2 linked regions of the Magnetococcus sp. PR-3 genome follow. The protein of the gene in region 2 interacts with the protein of the main gene of each other region in a pairwise test. Links are inferred from orthologs where the notes say so. Each region holds a gene or a part of one and is shown on either strand. Other genes may lie near its edges. The genes, in order: lpdA and V5T57_RS01795.

What was found.
Region 1: the proteins of V5T57_RS01795 (region 2) and lpdA interact in binary tests that used the Escherichia coli proteins (3 or more experiments, as listed by UniProt). The link is inferred for Magnetococcus sp. PR-3 from one-to-one orthologs.

Annotation. Positions count from the first base shown.
Region 1 is NZ_JBAHUQ010000001.1:244,105-259,690, reverse strand. The notes cover bases 6,278-9,160. They hold lpdA (dihydrolipoyl dehydrogenase), read right to left. Parts: upstream 8,481-9,160; coding sequence 7,074-8,480; downstream 6,278-7,073. Other genes in these bases: odhB (2-oxoglutarate dehydrogenase complex dihydrolipoyllysine-residue succinyltransferase), read right to left, coding at 8,660-9,160; V5T57_RS01010 (PEP/pyruvate-binding domain-containing protein), read right to left, coding at 6,278-6,941. In the rest of the region: V5T57_RS01020 (metallophosphoesterase), read right to left, coding at 1-455; gap (type I glyceraldehyde-3-phosphate dehydrogenase), read right to left, coding at 1,331-2,566; more of V5T57_RS01010, read right to left, coding at 2,634-6,277; more of odhB, read right to left, coding at 9,161-9,988; V5T57_RS00995 (2-oxoglutarate dehydrogenase E1 component), read right to left, coding at 10,062-13,010; V5T57_RS00990 (transporter substrate-binding domain-containing protein), read left to right, coding at 13,693-15,586. UniProt on the Escherichia coli protein: Lipoamide dehydrogenase is a component of the glycine cleavage system as well as of the alpha-ketoacid dehydrogenase complexes.
Region 2 is NZ_JBAHUQ010000002.1:28,341-43,981, forward strand. What follows is about bases 4,362-7,299. They hold V5T57_RS01795 (ATP-dependent helicase), read left to right. Parts: upstream 4,362-4,790; coding sequence 4,791-6,809; downstream 6,810-7,299. Other genes in these bases: V5T57_RS01790 (chloride channel protein), read left to right, coding at 4,362-4,543; trmFO (methylenetetrahydrofolate--tRNA-(uracil(54)-C(5))-methyltransferase (FADH(2)-oxidizing) TrmFO), read left to right, coding at 6,927-7,299. Outside these bases: V5T57_RS01765 (hypothetical protein), read right to left, coding at 1-231; V5T57_RS01770 (hypothetical protein), read right to left, coding at 259-396; arsenosugar biosynthesis radical SAM (seleno)protein ArsS, read right to left, coding at 396-1,352; V5T57_RS01780 (SDR family oxidoreductase), read right to left, coding at 1,445-2,293; V5T57_RS01785 (hypothetical protein), read right to left, coding at 2,342-2,638; more of V5T57_RS01790, read left to right, coding at 2,795-4,361; more of trmFO, read left to right, coding at 7,300-8,258; V5T57_RS01805 (hypothetical protein), read right to left, coding at 8,656-10,044; V5T57_RS01810 (glycosyltransferase family 4 protein), read left to right, coding at 10,454-11,719; V5T57_RS01815 (M24 family metallopeptidase), read right to left, coding at 11,826-12,971; isoprenoid biosynthesis glyoxalase ElbB, read right to left, coding at 13,278-13,934; V5T57_RS01825 (hypothetical protein), read right to left, coding at 14,021-14,221; V5T57_RS01830 (acyltransferase family protein), read right to left, coding at 14,646-15,641. UniProt on the Escherichia coli protein: A helicase with DNA-dependent ATPase activity. Unwinds DNA duplexes with 3'-5' polarity. Translocates on single-stranded DNA with 3'-5' polarity. Initiates unwinding more efficiently from a nicked substrate than double-stranded DNA.

The sequences.
Region 1 (15,586 bases), on a different replicon or contig from region 2:
GGTAGTCCAAACCAGTTGTCATGATTTCCAAATACAGCAAATACACCACCAGGGGCTTTTAACCCTTCAAAAGCCAACCTGACCTGATCAATGCTCACCCCGTTGGGTACCAAAGCATCCACATAGTCCCCAAGCATGAGAACAATGTCAGGTTTTTGAAAAATGACCTCTTTAACAATCTCCTGTGCTTTGCTGACTGAGATAGGGTGAATGCCCAAGTGCCAGTCTGAGAGCACAATGAGACGTACCGGGCGGTCAATGCCTGGCATAGGGTGCTTTAGTTTAATAATTTCCATCTGCTCAGCTTGGATATAACCCCAAAGGCCGACAGCCAGACTGATGAAGAGTGTCACGACAACCGTCGTGAGAAAAGCATGATGTTTGTGACGTCTGCCCATACGGGGAGGTGGGTCACTTGGGAAGATGCGGTTGTTCCAGCGTCCATTTTCCTGCATGGAATATATCCACTGAGTTAGATTGATTACAGACCCTTAGTATGCCCGCTTCATCCCTTAGCAACAATGTGATTTGATGAGATGATCATGAAATGGGTGTGCCATAGATGCTCTGTGGTCAGGGTCTCCTCTTCTGAGACTCTGTTGGAGCATCTATGCGCTACTATTAAAGGTATGAAGGCGTGTTTAGTCTATGAATTATTAAGGTTATTGATATTGAAATCCATCCTTAAGTTGTTATGAGGATGGCTTTAATGATTGGCTGGTTTTATAGACATTGGACGAGATTTCACGGGATCTGTTCCATTAAAAACAAGCTTCAAACGTGCAAGGGGCTTTGGTTTTGAGTGCACGGAGATGCCATACCCCCTTAAGAAGGTGTGATCACGATCAACTCGCATGCACGCATCTTTTAATCAACAGGCCAGGACCAAGCGATAAACCCTGTTGACGGTTGTGTGGGATCAAAGGGTTGGCGGGCTCTAAAGCCTTGGTGCTTAAGCAGAGTTCAACACTGTACAGCTGTTTTCTCTGTATCACGTCAAAGCATACTCGGGTTTGCCTGTAGAGAGGAGGGGCTCTGTCCCCATGGTTTGTTTAACGGTTTTTAAGTGGTTGTCGTTGCATGCCAGCCATCAGGTGACCTTTTTGTATCGAGATCAACAGGCATCTATCCAGGCAAAGGAAAACCAGACCCACTCTTTTAAATCAGGTTACCGATCATGATCACTGGAAGTGTGCGGATCCGTGAACGGTAAGCGGCTGTGCATGGTGAAGATTATCTACATGCGAAGAGAGGGCGGCGTATAAATTAAGGGGGGGGCGGGCAAAACAGGGGGCAGATAAGCCTGCCCCCTGTACACAGAGATGAATCATTAGATGATCTGTTCACCAACAAAGTCTGTGAGGTTGCCCAGCATATTGGTATAGCTACCAAACTCATTATCGTACCAGCCATAGACCACAGCTTGGGTGACCGGAACATCCAGGCGGGTGACCTCTAACTGGGATTTAATGGACTCTGGCAAGCCAGGGACACGGGTCAGATCCACATGAGAGTAGGCGGTACGGGTATGGGTCTCACGGGCTTCAATAACGGTTGCTGCTTTAGGGAAGCCAATGATATCGCTGGAGACATTTTGAGTCTCTGTATAGACCAGGTGATCGTTATACGCACCGTTCATGGCATCACGATAAATACCGTTGACGACATCACGGTTAATGGGCTCACCTTCGGCTTCTGATTGTAGGTTTAACGTCAGAATAACCAAGGAGCCACTGTTGGTGGGAATACGCACAGATTCAGCCATGAAGCCAATTTCGGAGACCTCAGGAATAACCTGACCCAGCGCTTTGGCAGCGCCGGTTGTGGTTAAGATAATATTGTTCATAACCGCACGGTTTTTACGCAGGTCAGTAGCACCTGCTTTTGGCACGGCATCCAACACCATCTGACTCGAGGTAGCCGCGTGGATGGTAACCATGGAGGCCGAGAGAATACGGTTGATGCCGAAATGCTCAATCATCGGCTTCATCATATAGGACAAACAGGTGGTGGTGCAGGAGGCTGCAGAGATAACCCGGTGTTGGGCGGGGTCATACTGCTCATTGTTGATGCCCATGACACAGGTGATGGCATCTTCCGGCATAGATAGTTCTTTGTTCTTGATCTTAAAGGGTGCAGAGAGAAGAACCTTTTCAGCCCCACCTTCCAAGTGACCACGCAGGGAACCACGGGGGGCATCTGCCGGAACGGTCGGGTCGGTAAAAGCACCGGTGCAATCCACCACCAAGCGTACGCCATAGTCCCCCCAGGGAATATCCTTGGGGTTACGGGCGGCCCGTAAAAAAGTGACGGGGGTGCCGTTAATGGTCATGACCCCTGCGTCATTATCGATATGGGTGATGGGCTCCCCACCACGAAAACCGTAGAGATAGGCGGCAAAGCTTCCATAGGTACTATCCTTGCGGATAACCTCTGCCAGATCTTCCAGCCCTTTACCTACATCACGGCCCACGTTGACGACGATCTCATCAAAGGTTTGGTTGGCAATGTGCTGCCACAGGGTCAATTTACCAATACGGCCCATGCCGTTGATGCCAAGTTTCATGATGCTCCCCATCCGTCTTCAACGGTTGCTGATCTGGGTCTCTGTACAACATCGACCCCAGGTTAAATTAATAGAGTTTTCGTTCGATCTCATGCCAACCGGTTAACACATGGCCGTTATGGCCATCAATGGCAATTTGATCTCCAAGCTCAATGGTCACCCCATCAAGCTTACAATACCCTTGTAGCTCCCATACCCGCATAGACTCACACCCCACCACACAGGTTTTTTTCAGTGAGGCCGCGACAATCGCAGCATGGGAGGTCTGGCCACCTCTGGCGGTTAACAGTCCCTCGGTTTGGCTGATCTCTTTGATATCATCACTAACCGTATCATAACGGATGAGAATCAAAGGGGTATCCGGGTTTTCTGCGCGCATACTTTCAATCTGTTCGAGATTAAAAACAGCCAAGCCACAGAGTGCGCCACCATGTACGCCAATGCCTTGTCCCGCCAGATGTTCACTTAAAGGGCCATCCAGTTTAAAGCCACTGACCACTGAATGCACACTTTCGCGGGTGATCATATTACGGGTTTGCAGAATCTGTAGATTGTCGCGCATTGGGCCGTCAAAGGTAAATTCTATCTCCTGATGGTTCCAATCACGCTCGTAAATCAGATGTCGTGCATATTCGAGTAAAGCCTTATAAATTTCAGGAAAGCGCAGTTCCAACGTTTGACTGGGATCTCGGTTGTCGCTGTAACATTGCTCTTCACTGATTGGGGAGGTAGAGACCAAACCACCAACAATATCCTCCCCTTGGTTGCCAGGGGTGTAGTCTCCCCACAGCATAACTTGGGTGAGCTTACGGTAAGGGTGCGCCGTAAAGAGTACACCTGTACCGGAGAGTACACGGGGGCAGGCTTCACCACCACTCTCTTCGGTGATCATGCTCTGTAGCAGATTGCCGTACACCATGTTTTGAATGACGACGGCGGTGCCCCACTCATCGGAGAGATCCATGAGGGCGCGGTACTGGTGGGCTTTGTCACCATCCCAGGAGTCCAATACCCGCTCCACGGCGGCGATCAACTGCTCCCAGGGATCATCGGGCAGGTTAACGGCCAAGCCCCGTGCAGCTTCGCGGTAGGCTAGGGCTAACGCACGCATTTGCTCCGCATTGAACTGTCCCTTTTTTTTGACCCCATACTTCTGTTTAAAACCCCGCATAATATCGCTGAAGACACCCCGTTCTACATCGTAGGCCATACACCACGATTGAATGAAGCGGCGGTAGTTATCCCAAGCAAAGAAGGGGTTGCCTGATTGGGCACACAGCCCCTCCACAATGGTTTCATTAATACCCACATTATGGATGGTGTGCATCATGCCGGGCATGGAGATAAGTGCCCCGGAACGCACGGAGACCAGCAGGGGGCGTTGTGGGTTGCCAAAAATCAAACCGGTTTGGTTTTCAATTTCAGCCATCTCTTCACGCAGGCGGGCCATAAAGTCGGTCCAGGCCGGCTTGTAGTGGCGAATTAAGGCATAACAGCGGTAGAACTCTGTACCAATAATGGTCCCAGGGGGGACCGGTGCTTCATTAACCACCAAACGGGCAAGGTTGTAGCCTTTATTTCCCAAATGGATGGGGTGCAGAATCTCCATGTTGGGGTCATGAATGCGACAGAACAGCTTGCCTGGATCAAAAGTAAGGATCTGCTGGGCCTGATCTTCAGGTAGCCGGGCTTTCTGTAGATGGAGCATCTTCAAGATACGTCCCAGGTAGGTATCCAGGGCTTGTAAGCTGAAGGTCTCGGCAATCAGGTCCCGCATGTAGGACTCATTCACCCGCTCCAAGTTGCCTGTGGTATCCCCATCTTCAATAAGGGCGGCATATTTAACCTGCATCGCCTCCGTCGGCATGTTGGGGACGATCAACCCCATATTATCTCTGTGGTGTGAGGTGTAGTAGGTGTAGATGATCTCCCGCACCACTTGAGACAGAGAGCGGAAAAGGTCCAGATATTGATGGTAGGAAAACTGATTCATCTCCACAAAATAACGAATAATCAAAAGATCATTGCGTAGTTTGCGGGATTTAATGCCATCTAATCTTAAGGCACGTTGGAAGAGGGAGAGGTCCTGGATAATTTGAATAATGGTGGCGCGGGTGACAAAACCGTCTGGAATATGCTCCGCCAACCCTTCTAATAAGGATGTTGCTTGGCTCTCCAGGCGGAAGGTCAGGGCCAGGGCATCAAATTTTGGTTCACTGTAACGGCCATAGACTGAAGGAATGCCCACCGCGATGTGACGCTTTTGAAAAACCTCTTCGTGGGCGGTGAAGATTTCATCCGTGAGGATTAAACCTTTCAGGGCCTCCATGGCATCCAGCAGCATAGGTAGGTCTGGTTGTTTGCCCTGACGAATTGTCGCTAACAGAGGGGTAACTTCGCCCAGTCCTCGTTTTTCCATGCGCTCCAAGGGTTCCAATGCCCCTTGAAAACCTGGATTGTACTTTTGATCCACCAGTTGATAGAGACGCACCAGCAGTAGAGCACGCTCTTTTTCACTGGCCTCCACCCCTTCCATATCCTGCACCAAGGGGGTGATCTGCTCCATGGGGATGCTTAACAGAGGCTGAGGGGTGTCAATATCAAGCTGGGTGAACACATGCTTGAAGACCTGATGAACATCCTCAATAAACAGTCCCTCACACTGCAACGCCATACGGACCGGCTCTGACAAGTGTGGATCAATATGGGCGCGCGCTTTGCTCTGCCAAAACGTGATGATCCCTGCGGTTAAATGAACAATAAGGTTGGTGCTCTCCACATGGCACTGTTTGCGCAAAAAATGGATCAGCTTATCTTGGCGGTGATGAATCTCATCCAGCTGGGTTGAGACATCCCTAAGTTCACCTTCTGCACCAATGTCGTTGTAATAGACCGGTAAAAGCCGAGCAAACTGTTTAACCAAGTTATAGACAGGGGCAATGTCACTGTTCAGTAATTTGGTTATGTCTTTTTGGAATAAATCCGTATCACGGATAAGTGTACCGGTTAGCTTAATGTTGATGATTAAGGCAGAGAGTAGGGTTGAGCACCATTTGGGGTGTTGGCTAATTAACGCCAACCACGCCCGAATGTTATAAAGGTGTGCAGGGTTGGAGATGGTCTTCCAATCCGCATCTACCCCTTCAACCCGGCTATATTGAAAACCAAACTGTACGGCTTGTGAAAGAAAGACCTCAACCAGTCTGGGTTTGGCTTGTTCAATGACCTCACTACCTAAAGCTTCAATGCACTGTAGGGCGGTGCGGGGATAGTGCACCACATTGTGGTTGAGGGAGTTGAAGGTGCGAATAAAAAAGGCTTCGGTCTCGTCATGACCACGTGCCATTCCCACCAACTTAACCAGTCCCTGGTTGACTTCCCGCAAGGTTTTTTCATGGAGTAGGGTAAGCCCATCATTCTCCAAAATCCGAAAAAGAAACTGAAGGCGGCGTGTCTCATTGGCCCGCTCAAGGGTCTCATCCCCCTCTGTTTTTAGGGCCTGGCTCAGCCGGTTACCTGCTTCACCATACAAGCGAACCATATCATGGGCGTCAGGTAGAGAGATGGCCGATTGTAAAAAGGCCAAAGCCTGTGGCCCTTTTGGGTCATGCTCTGCCCGTATGTGATCCAACTGTTCCTGATAGCTCTTCAGGGTGGGATGGCTAATGGCCTTAAACAGATCGGGGCCATGCTGTTCGGCAAAACGGCTGGGATCTTCCTGGGTTAACCAAAACGCATAGTTCTGGGTGAGCAGCCGCTCCAACAGTAGAGCCGATGCCTGCCACTGTTCAGCGGGTAGTATCGTCAGCCCCCGGTTTATCAATTGTTTGATGGGTCGTTTTAGCGGGTTATGTGTCTGAGCCAGTAGTTGGAACGAGCGATCAGGCAGGTTGTAGAGGGCTAAAAAAAGTTGATTAAGATAGGGGGATAAGGCTGGCGCTGTTTTTGGGGTTATGCTTTGTGCCAGTTTATCCATCACTGCTGAAATGGCGCTAAGGGCTGCGACTATTTCCCGGTCTGTGTTGCTATCGGCCAGGGCCTGGAAGAACAGCTCACCCATAAGTGGAACGGTGGTCGCTGCCTGCTCATGGTTGATATAGCGGGCGAGGTTTTTTAAAACAAACCCCCGCCATTCCGGTAATAGAAGGCGCCAGTTGCGATAGGGGTGGTTCAGCTCTTTAAGTAACTGTTCCAGGGGCTGATGAATGCCCGCATAGCGCTCAACAATCGATAAAAGAATGGTATGGTCTGCATGTATGGTGACCGGTCCAACCGCAGTCTGTTGCAAATTAGCACGCAGTGCGTCGGATTGCAGGGTTGGGGCAGGGCGTGGGCGGGGGGCGGTTACCCCCTTGAGATGGGGTGTCTGGCTCATGGCGACCCTTTAATCAATCTCTTATATTTCTAACGGTTGGCAGGGGAACCTGCAGGGGGACGCAGTCGTCCCCCTGCCAACCTAGTACAGATGGCCCTGGTCAAGCCAGGGTCATCTGCTTAATCGTGCTTTTTAAGCGTGGATGGCGCGCTTATCCACAGCCAGAGCCGCCTCTTTTACTGCTTCACCCAATGCTGGGTGGGAGTGGCAGGTACGTGCAATATCTTCTGCACTGACATCACACTCCATGGCCAGGACCACTTCAGCAATAAGGTCACCGGCACTTGGGCCCATGATATGACAGCCCAACACGGCATCGGTCTGAGCATCGGCAAGAATTTTAACAAAGCCATCGGCATCCCCAATGGCGCGGGCACGGGAGTTGGCCATGAAGGGGAACTTGCCAGCCTTATATTTAATGCCAGCCTCTTTCAGTGCTTCTTCCGTTTTACCAACACTGGCAATCTCTGGGTGGGTGTAGACCACACCAGGTATGGCATCATAGTTCACATGGGCGACCTGACCTGCTAGAGATTCGGCAACGGCAACGCCCTCTTCTTCGGCCTTGTGGGCCAGCATGGCACCACCAATAACATCACCAATGGCAAAGACACCCGCGCAGGAAGTTTGCAGATCATGATCCACAGGGATGAAACCACGTGCATCCGTCTCTACCCCAACGTTCTCCAGCCCCAAACCTTCGGTATAAGGTTTACGACCAACCGCCACCAAGACGACATCGGCTTCCAAAACCTCTTCATCCCCACCTTTAACCGGCTCCATGGTCAGCTTTACGCCCTTTTTCAGGGTTTTGGCGCCGGTTACTTTGGTGCCCAGCTTAAATTTCATGCCCTGTTTGGTCAGTGTGCGCTGGGCGGTTTTACGGATTTCACCATCCATACCGGGCAAGATACCATCCAAGAACTCCACAACCGTCACTTCACTACCCAGGCGGCGCCAAACAGAACCAAGTTCAAGACCAATAACACCCGCACCGATAACGATCATCTTTTTTGGCACTTTGGCCAAAGCGAGCGCACCAGTGGAGGAGATGATCTGTTTTTCATCAATCTCCAAACCAGGTAAGGTCGCAACGTCCGATCCTGTGGCGATCAAAATATTCTCAGTCTTGATCTCTTGGTCTTTACCGTCGGCATCGGTGACCTTAACCGTCTCGGAATCCACAATGGTTCCACTGCCGATTAGGTGCGTAACCTTATTCTTTTTAAATAGAAAAGCGATACCACCTGTCAGCCCTTTAACCACCTCATCCTTACGGTTCATCATAGCGGCCAGGTTTGCCTTGACCCCTTTGACCTCAACCCCATGGTCGGCCATCTCATGTTGGGCTACTTCCAGATGATGAGAAGATTGCAGTAGTGCCTTGGAGGGAATGCAGCCAACATTTAGGCAAGTCCCCCCCAGAGTGGTGCGTTTTTCGACACAGGCTGTTTTTAGGCCCAGTTGAGCCGCACGAATGGCAGCAACATAACCACCAGGACCACCACCGACTACAACAAGATCAAAGGTATCAGACATGTTCCGTCCTCATATCAATCCGCTTGTTGCGGAATCACCCTAACCACGTTTAATCACGTTTGGGGTGTGCATGGATTAAAAGTCCACTGGCCCAGGTTGTGTACGGGTTCCCAGGGCCAGTGGGTCGGGGAATCTTGGTGAAAACCCCTTGTTAGATGACCTGAAAGGTCGGTGCTACATTAGGCGTTGAGCAGAATGCGTGAGGGATCCTCAATGCAATCCTTAATGCGAACCAGGAAGCTGACCGCCTCTTTACCATCAATAATGCGATGATCGTAGGAGAGCGCCAGATACATCATGGGACGTGCTTGGATGGAACCATCCGGCATAACCATGGGGCGCTGTTGGATCTTATGCATCCCCAAAATGGCCGACTGAGGGGTGTTCAGGATCGGTGTGGAGAGCAAGGAGCCAAAAATACCACCATTGGTAATGGTAAAGGTGCCGCCGGTCATCTCTTCCATGGAGAGCTGGCCATCGCGGGCGCGCTTGCCCATGTCGGAGATGGAGGATTCAATCCCTGCCACGGACATGGTGTCCGCATCTCGAAGAACAGGAACAACCAGTCCTTGGGGGGAGCCAACGGCAACGCCAATGTCATAGTAGTTTTTAAAGACCAGCTCATTGCCCTGAATTTCTGCATTGACCGCAGGGAACTCTTGCAAGCCTGAGATCGCAGCCTTCACGAAGAAAGACATGAAACCAAGGCGGGCACTGTTGCGTTTTTCAAAAACCTCTTTGTACTGCTTGCGTAGCTCCATAACCGCCGTCATGTCCACCTCATTAAAGGTGGTGAGCATGGCTGCCGTGTTTTGAGCTTCTTTAAGGCGTTGTGCAATGCGCTGACGCAAGCGGGACATTTTAACCCGCTCTTCACGTGGTCCTTCAACAGCGGGTGGCATTTGTGCTGCGGGTGCAACAGCAGGTTTGGCCGCCGGTGCGGCAGCTTTAGGTGCTGGCGCCGCAGCTTTTGGAGCAGGTGCTGGAGCAGGTGCTGGTGCTGCCGTGCCCTGTTTCTCAATAAAGGCCACCACATCACCCTTGGTCAAACGCCCCCCACTCCCTGTGGCTGGTACCTGGGTGGCATCCAATCCATTCTCGGCCAGCAGCTTACGTACAGCTGGTGAAAGCGCGGGAGCACCAGCAGGTGCAGCTGCTGCGGGTGCTGGTGCTGGCGCAGCGGCTGGGGCCGGTGCAGCGGCGGGTGCAGCCGCTGGTTCTGCGGCAGGTGCAGGTTCGGCAGCCGCTGGTGCAGGGGCTCCGGCTGTGGCGTCGGCATCGACCAAACAGAGTACGGCACCAACTTCCACATCGGCATCCACATCAGCGAGAATTTGGGTCACTACGCCAGCAGTAGGAGAGGGCATCTCCACTGTGACTTTATCAGTCTCCAACTCCACCAGGGGCTCGTCGACTGCGACACTCTCGCCGACCTGTTTAAGCCACTGTACTACGGTGGCTTCGGTTACTGATTCACCAAGTGTGGGCACCTTGATTTCCGTTGCCATGATCAGCCTCGATTTCTATGGGTAAAACGCTTCGTTTCAGTTATCAGTTACAAGTTCAAACATGTGAACCAGCTTATTTCTCAACCATAGCCGTCTCTCTGCGGCGGAACGGCTGTGGGATCTCTTTCAAGGGTACGGAAAGAGCTTCGTTGACCAACTTTTCCTGCTCCAATACATGCTTGCTGGACTGGCCTGTCGCAGGAGAGGCTGATGCCGGACGACCGGCATAGATGGGCAGGCGCTGCTTGGTGTCCAGATCTTCCATCAGGTGGATCAGACGTTGGTAAAGGAACGTCCAGTACCCCATGTTGGCGGGCTCTTCCTGACACCAGACCAGTTCTGCATTGGGGTACTTTTTCATCTCTTGCATAATGGCGTTGCGTGGCCAGGGGTAGAGCTGCTCAACCCGGACAATGGCCACATCATCGATCTTCTGATCACGGCGCGCCTGTAGAAGATCGTAGTAGACCTTGCCGGTACAGAGCACAACCCGTTTGACCTCTTCACCATCAACCAACTCATCCATTTCAGGTATGGCACGTTGGAAGGCAGAGCCACTGACAAAGTCATCAACTTTAGAGACCGCCAGCTTATGGCGTAGCAGAGACTTTGGCGTGAAGATCACCAATGGTTTGCGGAAGTTACGGTGGTTTTGGCGACGTAGCGCATGGAAGTAGTTGGCTGGCGTCGTCAGGTTACACACCTGCATGTTGTCTTCTGCGCATAGCTGCAAAAAGCGCTCAGGACGTGCTGAGGAGTGCTCAGGACCTTGTCCCTCAAAACCATGGGGGAGCAACATGACCATACCGTTTAAACGCAGCCACTTGGATTCACCAGAACTGATGAACTGGTCAATAATCATCTGTGCGCCGTTAACAAAGTCACCAAACTGCGCTTCCCACAGCACCAGCGCATGGGGATCTGCCGAGGCATAGCCATACTCAAACCCTAGGACCGAAGCTTCAGCCAGTGGGCTATCAATGACCTCATAGTCTGCCTGTAGAGAGCGAATACGGTTTAATGGCACATAGCGGGACTCATCATTTTGATCAATGAGTACCGAGTGGCGTTGGGAGAAGGTGCCACGTCCGCAATCTTGACCTGACAGGCGAACGGGAATCCCCTCCACCAGTAAGGTGCCAAAGGCTAGAGCTTCACCGGTGGACCAGTCAAAACCTTGCCCGGTTTCAAACATTTTTTCTTTATTGCGTAGCTGACGCAAAATTTTGCGATGAACCGCAAACTCTAAAGGTGGCGTATATAGGGTCTTGCCAACCTCGCGTAGCGTGCTTTCGGGCACACAGGTTTTATGCTGGTGCATCTCCTCTTCACCACGCTGGTTGGAGACACCCTTCCACATTCCATCCAGCCAATCGGCGGTGGTGGGAAGAAAATACTGCGCCTCCTGGAAATCCACTTCAAGTTCGTTGTGGAAGTCCTTCACAATCTCTTTACCTTCGCCCTCTTTTAAGACCCCTTCTTTTTCCAGCTTACGGGCATAGACCTCACGGGTGGTGGGGTGCTTGGCGATGGTGCGGTACATAATGGGCTGGGTGAATGAGGGTTCATCCCCCTCATTGTGTCCGTGGCGACGGTAGCACCACATATCGATCACCACATCTTTACCAAACTCCTGGCGGTATTCAATGGCGATACGTGCCGCATGAACAACCGCTTCAGGATCATCCCCGTTCACATGAAAGATGGGCGCCTGGATCATCTTGGCCACATCGGAAGGGTAGGGGGAGGAGCGGGAGTTTCGGGGGTTGGTGGTAAACCCAATCTGGTTGTTAACAATCAGGTGGATAGTCCCCCCTGTTTGGTAACCTTTTAGCCCGGATAGGGCCAGAGATTCAGGGACCAAGCCTTGGCCAGCAAAGGCTGCATCACCATGCATGAGCATACCCATGACCTGGCGCTGAGCCGTATCACCACGCTGAACCTGTTTGGAGCGGACCTTACCTAGAACCACAGGGTTAACCAGTTCCAGGTGGGAGGGGTTGGCTGTCAAAGAGAGGTGGACCTCTTTATCATCAAAAACCCGATCAGCCGAGGCACCTAAGTGATAGCGGACATCCCCAGAGCCTTGCACATCTTCCGGGTTGTTCGACCCCCCTTGGAACTCATGCATAATGGCGGAGTAGGGCTTGCGCATGACGTTGGCCAGGATGTTCAAACGACCCCGGTGGGCCATGCCGATCACAACCTCTTTAACGCCCAGCTGACTCCCACGTTTCAGTATTTGCTCAATGGCCGGAACCAGAGCCTCACCACCATCTAAGCCGAACCGCTTGGTGCCGGTGTATTTTAACTGTAAAAAAGTCTCAAAGCCTTCAGATTGGGTTAAACGCTCCAGGATGGTGCGCTTACCTTTAATAGTGAAGTGTGTACGGTTACGGATTGACTCAATTCGACGCTGCACCCAGGATTTTTCATCGGGCTCCTGGATGTGCATAAACTCCACACCAATGGTGCCGCAGTAGGTCTCTTTGAGCAGACGCAGGATCTGTCTTAAAGAGGCCGTCTCCAACCCCAAGACATAGTCGATAAAGATCGGGCGATCCATATCTTCTTCGGCAAAGCCGTAGTTGACCGGATCAAGCTCTGGATGATGCTCCCGTGCTTCAAGGCCCAGTGGATCAAAGTCGGCAATAAGGTGGCCACGCACACGGAAGGTGCGGATCATCATTAAGGCACGGATAGAGTCCAAGGTAGCCCGTCGAATTTGTGCGGGGTCCCCACCTGCAATTTGGGTGATGCCTTGCACAAAGCGATCATGGCTGGGGGTGGCGGTTTCAGGCTCCCGATCCAGGGCCTTACCAACCACGCCAGATTCCAGCTTGGACCAGCTGGCGCCACGGATCTCTTTAAAGATCTCCGGGGTATCCTCTTCGGTTAACTCAGCAAAGGTCCCCGCCCAGGCGGCATCCACCGAGTTGGGGTTTTCCAGGTAACGGGCATAGAGCTCGGAAATATAGACAGCATTGGTTCCGTTCAGGAGTGCATCCAACTGGCCTGCCATGGTCTGTAACCTCGCAATCGACATAGATGAGGCGGTTATTCGGTTAATCGGAAGTATATTGGACAATAGCCCTTTATACGAAATACCCGCTATTCACACCGGTATACGATTAACTGTATAAAAGATGGGGTTATGATACCAAAAACAACACTATCTGCAATGTTATTAAAAAATTTAATAAAACCAAAATTCAAGTATTGACCAAATTTAACGTATATATATTTGAGTGATAGGTAAGCTTATGATGAATGCAGCCTATTTATCGTTTCGATTATTCGTAAATGGTTATATAAGTGGCTTCTTTTAATGGGTCAGAGTTGGCTGTTTTTTAAGTAAAATTGATTTTGCTATGCAAAAGAATAGTAAAAAAGGTAAGTATGCTTAACAACACACATGAAAATGTACAAAAGGGTTGTTAGTAGAATTTTGTGTTATGCTTGTCTTTAAATACATATAAAAACTGTATAAACATAGTGTCGTGAACGCGGGTTTTTGCCAGGGGAAAAACCAATGGTCAATGTGTGCGGGGTTGTTTTTATTGTGATCAAATGTTGGAAAGTAGGCATAAACATGGTGAAGTAGAGGAGGGTGTTGGAGGGAAAAAATAACCGAAAGCTGTTTTCACGGCCCTAAAACCTGCTTGGTGGGCGATAGGTTGTCGAAGCACTTTTAAGGGGGTGAGATGTTTGTTCGTGCCATTTTAAGTTTATGGGTGCTTGTTTGTGTCTCCTCCGCCATGGCCTCCCCCGTGACATTAAGTGAGGAAGAACAGGCTTGGATGGCCCAACACTCCGTTGTACGTGTTGGTGTCGATGGTGGTTATGCCCCATACAGCTTTAAAGATGGTGAGGGTTTTAAGGGGATTGCCTTAGATATTTTATCCATCGTCTCAGAGCGCACGGGGCTTACCTTTCAAGCTGTACCTGATTTAAGCTGGCCAGAGATTGTACAAGGATCCAAAGACCACACCATTGATGTAATCGCAACGGCATCCCACACCGTTGAACGTGAGAGTTTTCTGAATTTTACCCCTATTTATCTACCCACACCGTTGGTCATTATGACCCGTAATGATGAGGTTTCCATTACCTCTGCGGAAGATATGGTGGGTAAGCGCATTGCTTTGGTCAAAGCATATTCTAGTTCTAATAAAGTGCTCAATGCTTACCCCGATATTCTACCCTTTATGGTCGATACTGCGGCCGATGGTTTGCGGGCGGTCTCTGTTGGTCAGGCCGATGCCTATGTGGGGGTGGTCGGGGTAAACGACCATGTGATCCGTCAAATCGGTTTAAGTAATCTAAAGGTGGCCGCGGCTTATGAGATGAAGCTCAATGGCCAGCGCTTTGGGGTTCGTAAAGATTGGCCCTTATTGGTGGGGATTCTTAATAAAGGTTTGGCCACCATCACCCAGGCCGAACAGGTGGCCATTTTTAACCGTTGGCTACCGATCCAAAACGCACTGACAGAAAAACGAGCCAAAGAGTCGATCTCCCCGCTTAAACTCACGGCGCAAGAGCAGGCGTGGTTGAAAGCGAACCCCAAGATCAAAATTGGTATTATGGAGGCATGGCCTCCTATGGACTTTACCGATGAGAAGGGGCAACCCCAAGGGATTGGGGCAGATACGGTTAAAACCTTGGATGCCATGTTGGGGGGGGGCGTCTTACATCTGCACCCTGGGGATTGGTCAACCATCTATCATGGTGTGAAAAACAAAAAGCTTGATGCTGTTATGGGGATTACCCCCACAGAGGCTAGAGCCCCTTATTTTCATTTTACCTCACCCTATCTCAGTGTCCCTCACGCCATTTTTGCCCATAAAGAGAGCCCCTATATAGCGGGTCTTAAAAGTTTACAGGGCAAGACTGTGGTTGTGGAAAAAGGCTTCTTTGTGGCGGGGATGTTGATGAAACACTTTCCCTCCATACACCTTATGGTGCGCCCTAATACCCGAGAAGCGCTTTATGCCGTCTCTAAAGGGGAGGCCGATGCCTATGTGGGTAACCGGGCTGTGGCGCAATATCTTTTAGAGCAGGAGTTGATTACCAATGTGCAAGAGATGGCGCTGGTTTCCATTAGCCGGTCCATTAATACCATTGGGGTCCGTAAGGATTGGCCAACCCTGCAAGTGATCTTGCAAAAAGGGTTGGATCAAATCTCGGTTGAACAAAAACGGGCTATGGCGGCACGCTGGGTTAAAGGGGAGGTGGGTAACCCCAATGAACTGGTTCTGACGGAAGAAGAAAAACGGTGGCTGCAAGCGCATCCTACCCTCCGCTTAGGTGTGCAAAATAACCGTGCACCCTATGAATATCGGGATCGGGCAGGCTTTCATCGTGGTATTGCATCGGACTACATCGCTCTGTTGGACCGCTATCTTAAAGCAGAGATGCAAACCATTACGTTAAAAGATTCCTCTGATCTTCAGCGACAAAGGGCGCGTTTGGATCTGGTCGCGGCCATGACGCCGGTGGAGGCGAACACCACCCAAATGTTGAGTACCCGCACGTATCTGCAGTTTCCTCTGGTGATGATGATGCATAGAGATGCGCCTTTAGTGAAAGGGATTGTCG
Region 2 (15,641 bases):
ACTATGGTCTGCATCGCTGCCGCTGCTCTCTTCTTGCGCTGATTCATCCTCAAAATCATCCTCGACAGCATCCTCAAGATCATGCTCAAACCGATCATCATCCTGATCACGACGATCAGCTGAACCACCTGTTTGCTTGGTCTGTTCTGAAGATGCCATTCTTTTTTTCATCACCAGACCAAGGACCAGCAAACCCACCATACCGGTGATGATAAAGCCAAAAAACCACATAGCCGCGACTCTCAGATATTCAAAGAATTATTGATTCGATTGCCGATGTTTGACCATGGCTCGATATTTACGGAACTGCATCCACACCAGCCCCACCACAAAAACCAACAGGGCAATACCACTGAGTACGGCAAAGGCTACTTTGATAAAACCCATCGCATCCATTAGGCCAGTGCCCCCCCACAGGATGAACCACTACCGGCTGTGCACCCCAAACAGTGTTCGGCAATCACCACCCGTCGTTTAAGCAGATCCTCCACCGTTACTCCCCCTATCTGCTGGCTCCCAGGTAGATTAACCGGCATGTTGAGCGCTAGATTGAAGTCACAGTCAAACAGAGTTCCATCCCACCGTACACTCACCTGATGGCGGCACATTAACCCCTCGACAGTCGAGGGATTAAAGGACTCCCGCAGCAGCCCCCAATAAGCCTCTTCCTTACCTTCCCGACGCAGATCTGCACGGAAACGACCAATGGGCATATTGGTAATGGTAAGCAGGTTGCTAAAGCGAATACCAAAACGATCCCACAGCTGTTTTTTGTAATCTTGCTCCAACTGGCACTGAGCTGGGGGAAGAAAAGGACCACCGGGGTTGTAGACCAAATTCAGCGTACTGCCCCCCTCGACCCCATAACCAAGACCATTGAGTCGCTTCAAGGCGGTAATGGCCCCCTGGTACACCCCTTCACCCCGTTGGCGGTCTACATTCTCCTCCAGATAACAGGGCATGGAGCCTACCAGATCAACCCCTTGCTCTTGTAACCAAGGGGCCAGATCTTGCCACTGGGGTTCATTATGAATCACCAAATTGGTGCGCAACTGAACTGCCACATCCCGGGCACGCAGCGCTTTGATAAAAGGCTGGATATGGCTATTCATCTCCGGGGCACCACCGGTGATATCCACTTGCGTGCAGTTGGACTGTTCAACCAGCGCCAAAACATGCTGCATCACCGTCCAATCCATCTGCTCTTTACGGTTGGGGGCTGCTCCAACATGGCAATGGCTACATTGCAGGTTACAGGTCAACCCCACATTTACCTGGATCAGGTCCAGCGAGGCGACATCCATGGTTGGTGTACCGGTGTGCTGTTTCAATACCGTGGAGAAAACATTCATACCATGATTACTTTCTGTTCAATCGACATCATCAACCCTACCGGTGATGGATACTTAGTCGGATATAGCGGATGATTCTTACAAAATTTTTTCTAAGAGACCTTAATCTGGATCCAATCCAAGATCGCAGTTGGCAAGACCCGCTGCAAAGCAGCAAACAAATAGGTGGGGGTTGTCACCGGATAACGCCGCTTGGGTCGATCACTCTCCAGGGCGTGGATAACCCGCTTCAACACCGCTTCAGGCGGCAGCTTAAAGGGTACATGCTGGGCATCTTGCAAGCGGGGCAGTTGGGCATCATAAGCGGCCCGGTGCACACTACCCTGATGGTCAATCCATCGCTGAAAAGCCAATAAGGCATTGGCGTTAATACGACTATGGATCGGACCCGGCTCTACTAAGGATAGATAGATACCCGTCCCTTGTAGTTCCAAGCGCAATGTATCGGTCAGACCTTCCAGTGCAAATTTGGTCGCATTGTAGGCCCCACGGTATTTCAGTGCGGTAAAACCTAGGATAGAGCTGTTTTGGATAATACGTCCATAACCTTGGGCACGCATAATGGGGAGAACATGGGTGGTGAGTTCATGCCAACCAAAGAGGTTGGTTTCAAATGAGGCGGTCAGGCAGGCACGGCTAAGATCCTCTACCGCACCTGGTTGGGCATAGGCACCATTGTTAAACAGGCCATACAGCTCACCCTCTGTACGGTTGAGCACCGCTTGGAGTGAACCGGTAATACTCTCTGAATCGGTCAGGTCCAGTAAAAAGGACTCAAAGCCCTCTCCACGCAGCCGTGTGACATCCTGTTCCTGACGGGCCGTGGCAAAAACCCGATAACCCCGATCTTTCAGGCCATGGGCCACACAGGCACCAATACCGCTGGAACAACCCGTAATTAAGATCGGACGCTGCGCCCGATTGGCTGGGGGCATAGACATGGGGTCAGGCTCCTTTTCATCAATAAAGAAGCCCGAAGCATAGCAGAATCAGTGCACCGCTTCACTGCCTTGAAGCTCGTTAAGGATCTCTTGCACCATAGGGTCATCCACTTCAGGAACCAGATCCCAACGGGTGACCCGCTCGATCTCCTCTTTAAACAACTCCTCCATGAAGAGCCGGTCCAGATGCATTTTCATCTCCTCTTGGGTGATGATGGGCATGGGGGGACGCGCAGAGATGGCGGTTTGATCCTGTTTACTGATCTCTTCAACCGCTTGGGCTGGTGAAGGATCGAGCAGGGAATGGGTAACGGCAGGATTGTTAGACAGTGGCATGATCAACATAATTGGTACTCCCAGTTTTAAACGGTACCCGTTTTTTTTGCAGTTTCTGGTGATGCATCCCCTTTAATGGTTGTGACTGAACCGGGGCTTACACTACACTCACGGGGACCTTCTTATCTCTATCTATCGGCATTCAGCCCGGATCGCTTTAGCACAATGCTTAATTATCTCAACCGTCTTGGGGTTAACGAACATATCATCCTCTCTGCCATCGCCATTATCATTGGCGTAATGGTGGGCTATGGGGCGATCTTGTTTCGTACACTTATCGAAGGATTTCAGCACCTTTTCCTTGGAAGTGGTACCGAAAATGTTGGACAGCTGGTCGCTGGCCTAGAGTGGTGGCATGTGGTACTGGCCCCCATGATTGGTGGTGCCCTGGTTGGCCCTCTCGTCCATTTTTTCTTTCCGGGTTCTCGCGGGCATGGCGTACCAGAGGTGATGTCCTCGGTCGCGTTGCATGGCGCGAAAATGAATCTTAAGGATGGTGTGGGTAAAATGTTGGCCTGCTCCCTCTCTATTGGATCCGGCGGCTCGGTCGGCCGGGAAGGTCCTGTGGTACACCTGGGTGCGACCTTGGCTTCATGGTTTGGTGGCCGCCTGCGTATGTCGACCAAGCATATGCGTACCATGGTGGGCTGTGGGGCTGCTGCGGGTATTGCGGCATCGTTTAACGCCCCCATTGCTGGGGTGATGTTTGCGTTGGAGGTCATTTTAGCCGACTACGGTTTGGCAACCTTCTCTCCTATTGTACTTTCATCGGTTATTGCCACCGTTATTGCCCGACTGCACCTGGGCGATTTTCCGGCCTTTATCGTACCCCACTACACCCTGGTCTCGGCCTGGGAAATACCCGCTTATGTGGGTTTGGGGCTGGTGTGTGGTATTGCCGGTATTCTGTTTATGCACACCCTCTTTAAAACGGAGGATGTGATTGGCAAGATTAAAGCCCCCCGCTGGATCAAACCCATGTTTGGGGGTTTGGTTCTGGGTCTGATCGCACTGCAATTTCCTCAGATCATGGGTGTGGGCTACGACACCATGAACAAAGCCCTGTTGGAGCAGATGATCGGCCCCACCATGTTGATGCTGGTTTTTGTCAAGATTATGGCGACCTCCATTACCCTGGGCAGCGGCTTCTCTGGTGGTGTGTTCACCCCTAGTCTCTTTTTAGGGGCTATGGTGGGTGGGGCTTTTGGTACCTATGCCCATGCACTCTTCCCCGCGATTTCTGCAGGCCCCGGTGCCTATACTTTGGTTGGTATGGGGGCTATGGCTGCTGCTGTTTTGGGGGCACCCATTGCATCGATTTTGATTCTGTTTGAACTGACGGGTGACTACCGGATTATGCTGGCCTTAATGGTCGCTTCTATCGTGGCGACGCTGTTGATTAATCAGGTCTATCGGGACTCGGTATATACCAAGGCCCTGCGCCGAAAAAATATTGATCTATGGTCGGGGCGGGAGTCCGGCCTACTCAGACACATACCGGTTAGCGCCATTATGAAGCGCACCTTTGAGATGATCCCCGACAGTATGAATATTCGAGATCTCAAAGAAAAAATTCATCGAACGCGAGAAGAGAATTTTTTGGTGGTCAATGACCAAGGAGACCTTAAAGGCATTGTCTCTTTTCAGGATATCCGCGGTGTTGCCTTTGAAGAGGGGCTGGAAGATCTGGTCTTGGTGCGGGATATTGCAACCCGAGAATTAATCACCGTCACCCCCAGCGATAATCTATATGATGCCTTCCGCCGCATGGGTTCGGGCAACGTGGAACAGTTGCCGGTGGTCAGTGAGGATAACACCGCCCAGGTTCTGGGTATTATCACCAACCATGATGTGATCCAAGCCTATAACCATGCACTGCTGGAGCGGGAAGCAGAAATGATGGATAACCGTTAAACGGTTTACTCTTCTAGGCTTGCGTAACGGGTGTGACACTCGACCCATGATGCATGAAAAACGGATATACGATGGCTGGCACACGGCCTAACCCCTTTGTGCCAGCCATTTATGAAAGATCTGGTTAAAAAACCATCCAACGCTCATACCCTGGGTATACGGCCACCAAGGTCGATCCCCAGACCCTCCATCACATCTATTTCAAGGGTTTTGGATCTTGGCAACGATCCAAACGCACGAGTACCCCATGGATCATCCGATTTTGCAGAACCTTAACCAACCTCAGCTGGAAGCCGTTACCACCACGGAAGGACCCCTTATGGTCCTGGCTGGGGCTGGATCCGGTAAAACCCGCGTTTTGACCCGGCGCTTGGCCTGGATTATTCAAAATGAGCGGATTTCACCAGAAGAGGTCCTGGCGGTTACCTTTACCAATAAAGCCTCTAAAGAGATGCGGGAACGGGTACAGGAACTGCTGCAAAGTGATGCGCCAGGACAGGCTCACCGTTTTTGGATTGGTACCTTCCACGGTATGAGCGCCCGTATGCTCCGGCAGTTTGCCGACCGTTTGGGGTTTGGTCGAGATTTTACCATTCTCGACTCCAGTGATCAGGAACGCATGTTCAAACGGCTTTGTGAAGAGCTCAGTTTCTCTGACAAATATTGGACCCCCAAACGGCTGACCCATACCATTGGCCGCTGGAAAGATGATGGTATTCGCCCCCAAGATCTTACCGATCGGGAGATCCGCAAAGATTGGGAGCGGGATCGCATCCGCCAAATGTATGAACGGTATCAACAGGCCCTGCAACAGAACAACGCCATGGATTTTGGCGACCTATTGGTGCATTGCCTCAATCTTTGGGATCAAGAACCAGAAGTGCTCACACACTTCCAAAACCGCTTCCGCTATATCCTGGTGGATGAGTATCAGGACACCAACCATATCCAGTACCGCTGGATCAAAGCACTGGCAGGGGAACGCCATAACCTTTGTGTGGTGGGTGATGATGATCAATCCATCTACAGTTGGCGCGGGGCACGTATTGAGAATATTCTGAAATTTGAAGAGGATTTTCCTAAAACCAAAACCATTCGGTTGGAACAGAACTACCGTTCCACAGGGAATATTCTCAAAGCTGCTGGTGGGTTGATTAACCATAACCAGGGCCGTATGGAAAAAAGCCTTTGGACCGAAGATGCCCAAGGCGATACGATCCACTTTCTACGGGCAGAGAGTGGTGAGGATGAGGCCCGTTTTATTGCCTCAGAAATTCAAACACTCTGCCCCACCGGGGCCTATCAAAATGCGGCCATTCTCGTTCGTACATCCCGTCAAACCCGCTCTCTTGAAGAGGGACTCATGCGCTCAGGTATCCCCTATCAAGTTGTAGGGGGCTTACGCTTTTTGGACCGTGCAGAAGTACGGGATGCCTTGGCATATTTACGTGTGGTGGCGTCCAACCGGGATGATATTGCTTTTGAACGGGTGGTTAATGTTCCCAAACGGGGTATTGGTCCAGGCGCGTTACAATCCTTGCGGGAGATTGCGGCCCAGGAACAGTGCTCGTTATTAGATGCCGCCCGTTTCGCAGTGGACACCAAAGCCATACGCGGTACCGCCATTAAAGGACTCAGCGCTTTTATTAAAGTGATTGATGATGGCCGCAACCTGATCCATGAAGAGGTCACACCAGCCGAGATGCTGAATAAACTGTTGGCCTTTAGTGGCTACCGGGAGCATGTGCGGGATATGGAGAACGGTAGTGACCGTATTGATAACCTGGATGAACTGCGTAACGCGCTCTCCCGTACGGAGAGCTTACAGATGTTTTTGGAAGAGACCGCTCTCGCTACAGATATTCAGGACTCTGGCCCGGTTTCTGACCGAGTAGTGATCTCTACCTTGCATGCGGCTAAGGGGTTAGAGTTCCCTTGGGTCTTCCTGGTCGGAATGGAGGAAGATGTCATGCCCCATAAACTGGCCATGACTGAGCAGCCGGAAATTGGGTTGGAGGAGGAGAGACGTTTGGCTTATGTGGGCATTACCCGGGCCAAAAAGCGTCTTTACATCACCATGGCGCGCAAACGGTGGATGTACAACAAACCGGTGTTTCCCATCCCTTCCCGTTTTTTACAAGAGCTACCTCAGGATATTCTGGAAGATCGGGGTTTTGCGGTCAAAACCCGTCGGGGCGCTACGGGATCTTTGGCTGGTCTACCCGGGGGAATACCCAAAAAGCGCCCCAAATTTCCCATGCGCTGAGCCAATTTTGATTGAACATACCTAACCCCCACAGATCATAAACAGGTTTGCTTTACCAACGATCTGCGGGGAACAACGCCCTGACCAACACGGCAAGACAGAACGAGTATACTCTCCATGGCACATACACCCATCACCATTGTTGGCGCAGGTTTGGCTGGTTCTGAAGCAGCATGGCAACTGGCCCAACAAAATATACCCGTCCGTATTTATGAAATGCGACCAAACACCATGACACCAGCCCACCAGTCGGGAAACTGTGGTGAACTGGTCTGCTCCAACTCCTTACGGTCGGATGACCACACCAATAGTGCGGTAGGGGTACTGCACGAAGAGATGCGCCGGTTGGGTAGTCTGATTATGGATTGTGCCGATACCCACCGTGTACCGGCTGGCGGCGCCCTGGCGGTGGATCGTGATGCCTTTTCAGAAGCCATTACGGAAAAATTGGAACAGCACCCGCTGATTGAACTGGTACGTGAACAGGTCACCGTTCCTCCGGTTCATGAGGATAGCTATACCCTAATCACCAGCGGCCCCTTAACCAGTGGTGGACTGGCTGACTGGATTGAAGAACGGGTGGGCAAACGCATGGCTTTTTTTGATGCCATTGCCCCCATCGTTGCGCATGATTCCATTGATTTTAATAAAGCCTGGAAGCAATCCCGCTACGACAAAGGAAGCGGCAGTGACTACATCAACTGCGCCATGGATGAAGCGCAGTATAAAACCTTTATTCAAGCCCTTCTGGATGCTGAAAAAGTGGTCTTTAAAGAGTTTGAGGCCAATACACCCTACTTTGATGGATGTTTGCCCATTGAGGTGATGGCGGAACGTGGCTTCGAGACCTTGCGCTATGGACCCATGAAACCCGTGGGATTGACCAACCCCCATATGGAAGAGAAATCCTACGCCATTGTTCAACTTCGACAGGATAACAAGCTGGGTACACTGTGGAATATGGTGGGTTTTCAAACCAAACTCACATGGCCTGAGCAAAAACGTATTTTTTCAACCATTCCAGGGTTGGAAGAGGCCGATTTTGTCCGGTTGGGTGCTCTGCACCGCAACACCTTTATCAACAGTCCAGAGCTACTGACTGAATCCCTACAGCTTAAAAGCCAACCCAATATTCTTTTTGCTGGCCAGATTACTGGTGTGGAAGGGTATGTGGAGTCTACCGCATGTGGATTGATGGCTGGGCGGGTTATTGGCCATTTATTACGAGATGAAACCATTCAAATGCCACCTATTCTCACCGCGTTAGGTGCATTAATGAGTCATATTACCGGCGGCGCGGATGCCACACATTTTCAGCCGATGAACATTAACTTTGGTCTCTTCCCCAACTTTGAGCAACGCGTTCCAAAAAAGCAGCGTAAAGGGGCGTATGCACAGCGGGCCCTTGAACACATGGATGCTTGGATTGCTCAACAGAACGTAAAATAGAACCGCAGGACTCATGCCTATACATGGTGCAGGGTAGAGGCCACGTGTGTATGCCATTCCACCCTGCTGTGGCTGGACGGCTACCCACAGTGCTGTACGGGAGTAAGCAGCAAAGCGCCTGTATATGGCACGCTACGCCCCCAACATGGCAAACCCGGCAGGATCAACCCCCCCCCGCGATCCATCTCTTCAAACGCTTCATCAAAACATGCTTGAGCCAATATCTTTCAAACGCACGGAATGTGCCTTTTTCGAATGAACTGGAAGGTCTGGCGCTCTATGGCTGCCGCAATAGCATGCTCAAAACAACAATTAGAATTTGTGTACGGTATATCAGACGGATAATGGGAAAAACCATCTAACTTTTAGAGTCGTATGTTTTATGCTCTTCTTTAAGTTAAAAACGTTTCTTAGCAAAGCTATTCATCACAACAAAGAACACCATATACACAAAAATGGTGTAACCAAGCATGGTACCAAAATTACCTAAGAGTTTACCCCATGAGGCTTCATATCGCCCTAGGGCCGTCCAACCCAGTGCCAGAATAAACATAATTTTAAAGTAGTAATCACGCACAGTTCGAACAATAACTTGGAAAATAATACCAACAATAACCCCAAAGATAAATAAGGGCACAAACATGAGTGGAACACCAAAATCCACATAAGATTCGGTAATATAGCTAAATGCATGATTGGTTCGGTTACCATACCCCCCAGCAACCATAACACCTGCATATTTGCGTACTTTAAAGCTCTCTGAAAACAGAATGGGTTTGTCTGGGAAGAAAATCCGAGGCATAAAGATATGTTTCAACGCCCCAAAAATAAGCCCTCCATTTTCATGTGGAATGATGGACGGCACCCGTTCTACCACAAGGCTGGAATAATAAATTTCCCACATTCGGTTACCAAACGCAGCACTGGTCTCTTTAACTTCACTATCCGAGTGCCAGTTTGAAATAAGGTTACCAAGGACCGAGAGCTTATCAAGCTGTGTGTCAGAACCTGAAGACTGGTAGGACAGATAGTAGCGCCAATCACTTTTAATACCTGTCCAAATTGTGCCGACAGCTGTTGTCAATGCAATAAGGAATACCATCTGCAAAATCAACTGGTTCTGGAACTTTGAGCGTCTTGCTCCAATCATCGTATCAATAATAGCCACAAAGAACATAATCAAAGAAATACGGAAATCTGCAAAGAAGTTGGTCGCATTCCAGATCACTTCAATAAAAACAATCAACCAAACCCATAAATACTTTCTTTGTTCTAAAAGGCCCAGAAGAATCAGGTAAAGAACGCCAATTTTTAAACTGACAATCGCAACAACAGGCTGCGTCAATACAGGGACTGACCAAGCCAGTGAGATAATGATATTCTTAAAATATAAAATGAAAAAATTGAAGTATATTAGCAACTTAAATGACAAGAAGCTTTGTGGGTTTTTCTCCCATAATGAGCGTTTTTTGGAACCGATTGCCATTCCTCTATTAATACCTAACGAGAGGAAGACCAAACTGGCTAAGCCAATCATCACATAGGGGGCATAATCAACTTGTACAGAACGCAGCTCAATGCCTGTCAGGGGCATATAAAACAGGCCAAACGTAATTTGCAGCCACTGGAATGAAATGGCCAAAGGAAGAACGATTAGCCCTGGAACCCCTCGATAGGGCACAAACATCCAGATCAAGCCTAACGCCCACATACTAAATAGGGGTAGGAGTGACTCTCCCAAGGCTGAGAACAGTAGGCCTGTAAATGTAAAGATCAGCAAAAACAAGGCGAAAAACCTCTTACACAATCATTACAGGGCATAACATTTTTCAATCCTAACGTTCGCGTACATCTTGTATTTTTTCACCTATTCTGTTGATGACCATACCTTAGGGTGAGCATTGAATATTATGGGAATGAATGAATAATGGATGCAAGGGTACGTCACGCCATGCGGTAGAACTAAGCTCGCAACGTATCCTTTTAATAAGATGCAACATTGAAACCAAAGTGTTGGCAACCTATGATTCCACCAAAAAGCCAGTGGCATAGTATTTGTTTACATGATCCTGATGTGATATGAATCAATAGCGTACAAGCCTATAATCGAATTATTTTATCTTCTATCTATTATATGAATAACCTGATCTTGTTATTTAGTTAGGTAAAGTTAAATGATATAGAGCTATAACAGAATGATGGATTGTTTCTGGTGTATCAATAAATCACTTTATACGCACAACTATCCTGATATCACTTCTTGGAAAAGTATAATGGATACTCTCCCCACAGAGCGACCTATTCTTGTGTTAATGGGTTTTAATGTCATTGTTTCTGGTGCTGAAAAAATGATTTTTCGTACCATTCAGGCATTAACCTCATCTGGCATGCCGGTTCATGTCATCTTGAATAATTGGAAGCATGATACCATGGATACTGCCATTGAAGAGGCGGGTGGAACATGGCAGGAGGGTCCATATAATTTCCGACTTAGGCGAATTTATCCCAAAGTCAGTGATTATTTTAAACTCTTTTTTTATTTACTCAGACTTAACTTTTTTTTGCTTCAACAGCTTCTCAAACATCGCCCTAGATCTATTCTTATGAGTAATATCGCAGACGCAACAGCGGCATTACCCGTACTTGTGCTCGCAAAAATTTTAGGCATACAACTGATCCTGCGGAGTGATAATGTCCCGTTTGGCAAACGTTTTTACCAATTATACTGGAAATATGTTCTTGCTAAAATAATGGATAAGGTGATCGGCGTATCTCAATTTTGTTTAAACCGTTTACATCAGGTCGGGGTACCTACCGATAAGTCGGTGTTAATTTATAATGTACTCGTGGATGACCGCTTTAAATCAACATTCAAACAACCTCATAAAAACACCACGCTGGAAATTTTATATGTCGGACAAATTCTTAAAGATAAAGGCGTGTATACGGTCATTCATGCCGTTATGCACCTTCTTAAGCAAGGGTATCCACTGCATTTAACCCTGGCAGGTCGTATTCCTGATTGGCCACAAAGCCATGTGGATGCCTATAAGATGATGCGCGACACGGTCACTCAAGCAGGCTTTGATCAACAGATTCAATTCATTGGTGCATCCGATAACATTGCCCAATTGATGGCACAAAGTGACCTTCTGCTTACAGCCCCAACGAATGAAGAAGCGTTTGGGTTGGTGTATCTTGAGGCCATGGCACTGGGCTTACCGGTGGTCACATTTAACCGGGGGGCCATTACTGAGATTGTGCGACATGATGAAACAGGGTGGATTTGTACCGAGGAAAGCTTAGAGAGCCTTATTGAAGGCACACGTTATGTCCTGGATCATCCAGATCGTCGCCAGTATTACAGTGAACAGGCCAGACATATTTTTACCTGCTCGGACCACCCTTTTTCAGAAACACGTTTTCAGATCGATACTTACCAACTTTTCACAAAGCCATAACACCGCATGATTGCCGACCAACACTGAACCTTTACGCTGTAGAATGCACATTACCCAGCATACAGAGTATACTGCTAGCTGCTACTAAGCGGGGCTCAGCGGGCCATTACACTTCCAGAAATTTAGGGAAAGTCGTTAAATTCCGGCACCCACCATTTTCAATCACAACCACATCCTCTAATCGTACCCCACCCCACTCTGGATAATAGAGACCAGGCTCCACCGTTACAACATGGCCAGCCTCCATGGTCATATCACGAATAGATATGCGTGGCACTTCATGAATCTCCAACCCTAGGCCATGCCCTGTACCATGAAAAAAGCCCCGCTGTTTGCCATCCTCTCCTGGCCCGGTTGGAAAACCTTGTTCGGTAAACGCGTTGGTAATCGCCTCATGCACAGCTTTACCAGAAACCCCGGCGCAGAGCATAGAAAAGGCAAGATCCTGGGCTTGACGTACACATGACCACGCTTTTTTCAACACATCTGGAGCTTGGCCCCGACAGACGGTACGGGTCATATCCCCCCAATAGCCACTCGTTTCATGACGGGGGAAGACATCCATAATGATCGGTTGATGGGCGGGTAGCGGGCCAAACCCCTCTTCATGAGGGTCAGAGCCTTGTACACCACCAGAAACAATGGTGTGATGCGGCATAGCACCATGTTTTACCAGCGTGGCATTGATCTTAGCTCTTACCTTTTCAGACGTTAACGGCTCCCCTTTATGGTAGAGCCAACCATCATCACCAATCTCCGCCATATGAATAAGATCGACACCAGCCTGCATGCCTTTGCCCGTTATTTCTAGCGCTTTTTCAATGGCCGCAACTTCATCATCCCGTTTTAAAGCCCGCTCAGGCCAAAATGAGCCCATAACAGGCTTAACACCAACCCCTTCATGGCGTAACACATCCGCAATTGCTAGAGGAAAGTCCCAAGGGGTGGTTACATCTCCGATGGAGAGCTTTTTAAGAAACGCAGCAACAAGATCCCCTTCACTGGGCTGGCCCTCTGCGTGAATCTCATTATAAAAAGCCCGTACATCGGCCAAATCATGAATATGATCAACATTGGCACTACGACGTGCTCGGTCGATCTCAAGGGCAGAGACGACAATATGGCTTTTGCCCTGGGGGCCCCCTTCTTGAACAAAAAGAAAAGGGTCTGGGGCAAAAAAACCCGTAGCATAGAAGAGATCAGCACTGCTTTCACTATCAGCATAGATCAATCTGGCGGGGTAGGCTTCCATGGCATCACCAAGTTTTCTGGTTAAACGTAACGTTTTAAAAATTCTATCGAATGGACACAATCTCTCATTATTGCAAGGCCTCAAACCTCTCACCGTACTCAAACGCAACAACAGAGCAAAAGCACCATAGGTGGTTATGGGAGACACTAACCTTTATAGACCTAAAGCAGGGGGGAAGCGAGGCCAAGCGAGATAGAGGAGAAAATGAAATGCATTCTGCAGACGTTGATCGACCAACTCTTATAAAAAAAGCCTGGGAAGGCTCAGCCGCTTCCCAGGCTATATATCTTCTACATGTCAAACGGTTTAGGCTCGCTTGAGTATTTCAGCAACAAGCTTTTCAATGCCTTCACCAGCCTCAGCAATCGAGGCCGCACACATATAGGCTGCGGTAGAAACAATATTGTTTTGTTCATCAATCACAATTTGCTTTGCACCTGTTTCAACATGCTCATTACCCATCGCTCGGATGGCTCCAGCGGTACCTTCATCATTACCAATGGTCAACTTAACACCCCGGTCTGCCAAAATTTTAGAGATGACGGCAGGGGTAATACAGATCGCACCAATGGGTTTTTTAGCATCGTACATGGCATTGACCAGTGACGCTAAATCTTCATCAACCGTGGCATCTGGGCCATCAAAGGCAACGGTTGAAAGGTTTTTTGCCATCCCAAAACCACCAGGAATGATTAACGCATCCAGTTCAGAGATCTGCACTTCAGCAATGGTCTTAACATCACCACGGGCAATACGGGCGGCCTCTACCCGTACATTACGAGTCTCGGCCATTTCATCACCTGTTAAATGATTCACCACATGGTGTTGATCTTTGTCTGGTGCCATACAGACCACTTTGATACCGGCTTTGTCCAAAAAATAGAGTGTCAATGTAGCTTCATGGATCTCAGCACCGTCATAGACACCACAACCAGACAAAACCACGCCAATGCGCTTAGCCATTAACTACTCTCCTGCAGGTCAAATTCAGTTTATCACAATAAAAAAAGTGCCCCCTTATGTAAGGTGCACTTTTTTTTATAAAGAACTTAAGACTTGGGTTTGGCGCTAAAGCGGCTATCGTCAGCATCTCGTGGAAGGCCAAAGAAGTTATGATACTTCTTACCTGTAAAAAGCTTCCACTTTTTGAAATAACGCTCTGAATGACCCCGCTTAAGGCCAATGACCATGGCTTTGAAAGAAAAAAGGGCAAGGGCAGCGATCAGCACAAAATTCAGGATTTCCATCATGCGTCCTTAACAGCTATTGAGCATTTGCATGGGTATTGTGTTTGTAAACCTGTCTATCCTACACAAGTCGTTTCCGTTTGCAAAACGACAATGGCGTGAATTGAAAGATATAACCGATTTTTTCTGTTTCATTCGGTCAATGGAACCACGGATAGGCTTATAGACCCTACCGATACTGCATTATAGACCTAATCAACCCATATCCGATCTTACTTTACCTTCACAAGATCATGGATATTGGCCATGTAAGTCACGAAGCAGCATATGGTTCGACCGTTCCTCTGTCTTGGGTCAATACGAGACAGCAGGTACTAAACGCTTACCATGGGTACTTCACGGAGAGTGTACTATCCTCAAAATTTACAGAGATCTAGACTATGATTAAGGTATGAAGATCTAAAGAGACAACAGACACAATCCGATCTTAAGTGTAGAACATTATTTTGATCTTTTTCTTAACCCCATAGGTATGTTTTTCAAACATTAGATAAAACAATACACTTACCCCTAAACAGATAGCAGAAACACCTACAAAAGTGAGAATGGATATAAAATTCACGGTTGATGCATTGGGGATCCACTTTTTAAAAATTAATAGAACAATGGGATAGTGCACCAAATATAGCGTATATGAAAAAGCTGACAGCTTACTCCCATAGGCTTCTAGTGCTACAAGCCAAGCTTTCTGTGGTTTCATCACCACCAATTGTTGAATGAATAAAGCCATACCCATCGCTAAATAGAGCAACATAAAATCTTGTGTAAATATAAAGCTGTTAAACGTTACGACTGAGACAGATTTAGACTCAGATGTATACTGACTTCCTACTGCAGAAAATAGAATCAATACTACTGCTAATATTAAAACACGAGGTGAATACTCTTTAGGTTTAACAAGATAAGCGATACCACCAATACCCCAACAAAACAGGTATATGGGATTAAGCTGAACAAAAACCGATAACACCATGGTAAATAAAATCAAATAAACGACTTTATGATTGGCTTTAACAACCATCAAACCAGCAATACCAATCAACATATAAAACCATGTTTCGTAGGCCAAAGACCATAATGGTGCATTACCCCCAAAGGAGCTAAAAAAAACATTCTGTAGACCAAATATATTACCCATAAATACTGATAGATAAATGTCAATATCTAACACATATGCAATCAAACCCGATAAAACCAAAGCAGGAATGAGTGGAAGTAAAATCCGTACGGCTCGATCAAGCAGATAATCTCCAAAGTTGAATGTCTTTTTCTGGATTCTTTCAATGGCCATACCCAAAACCAGAAAGCCGCTTATAACAAAAAAAACAATCACAGACTCAAGGCCTATACGTGTTAACCCATAAAAACCCATCATAAATACAGTTTTTTGCTGATCTGGGAGGCTACCAAAGTCTACAAAAGC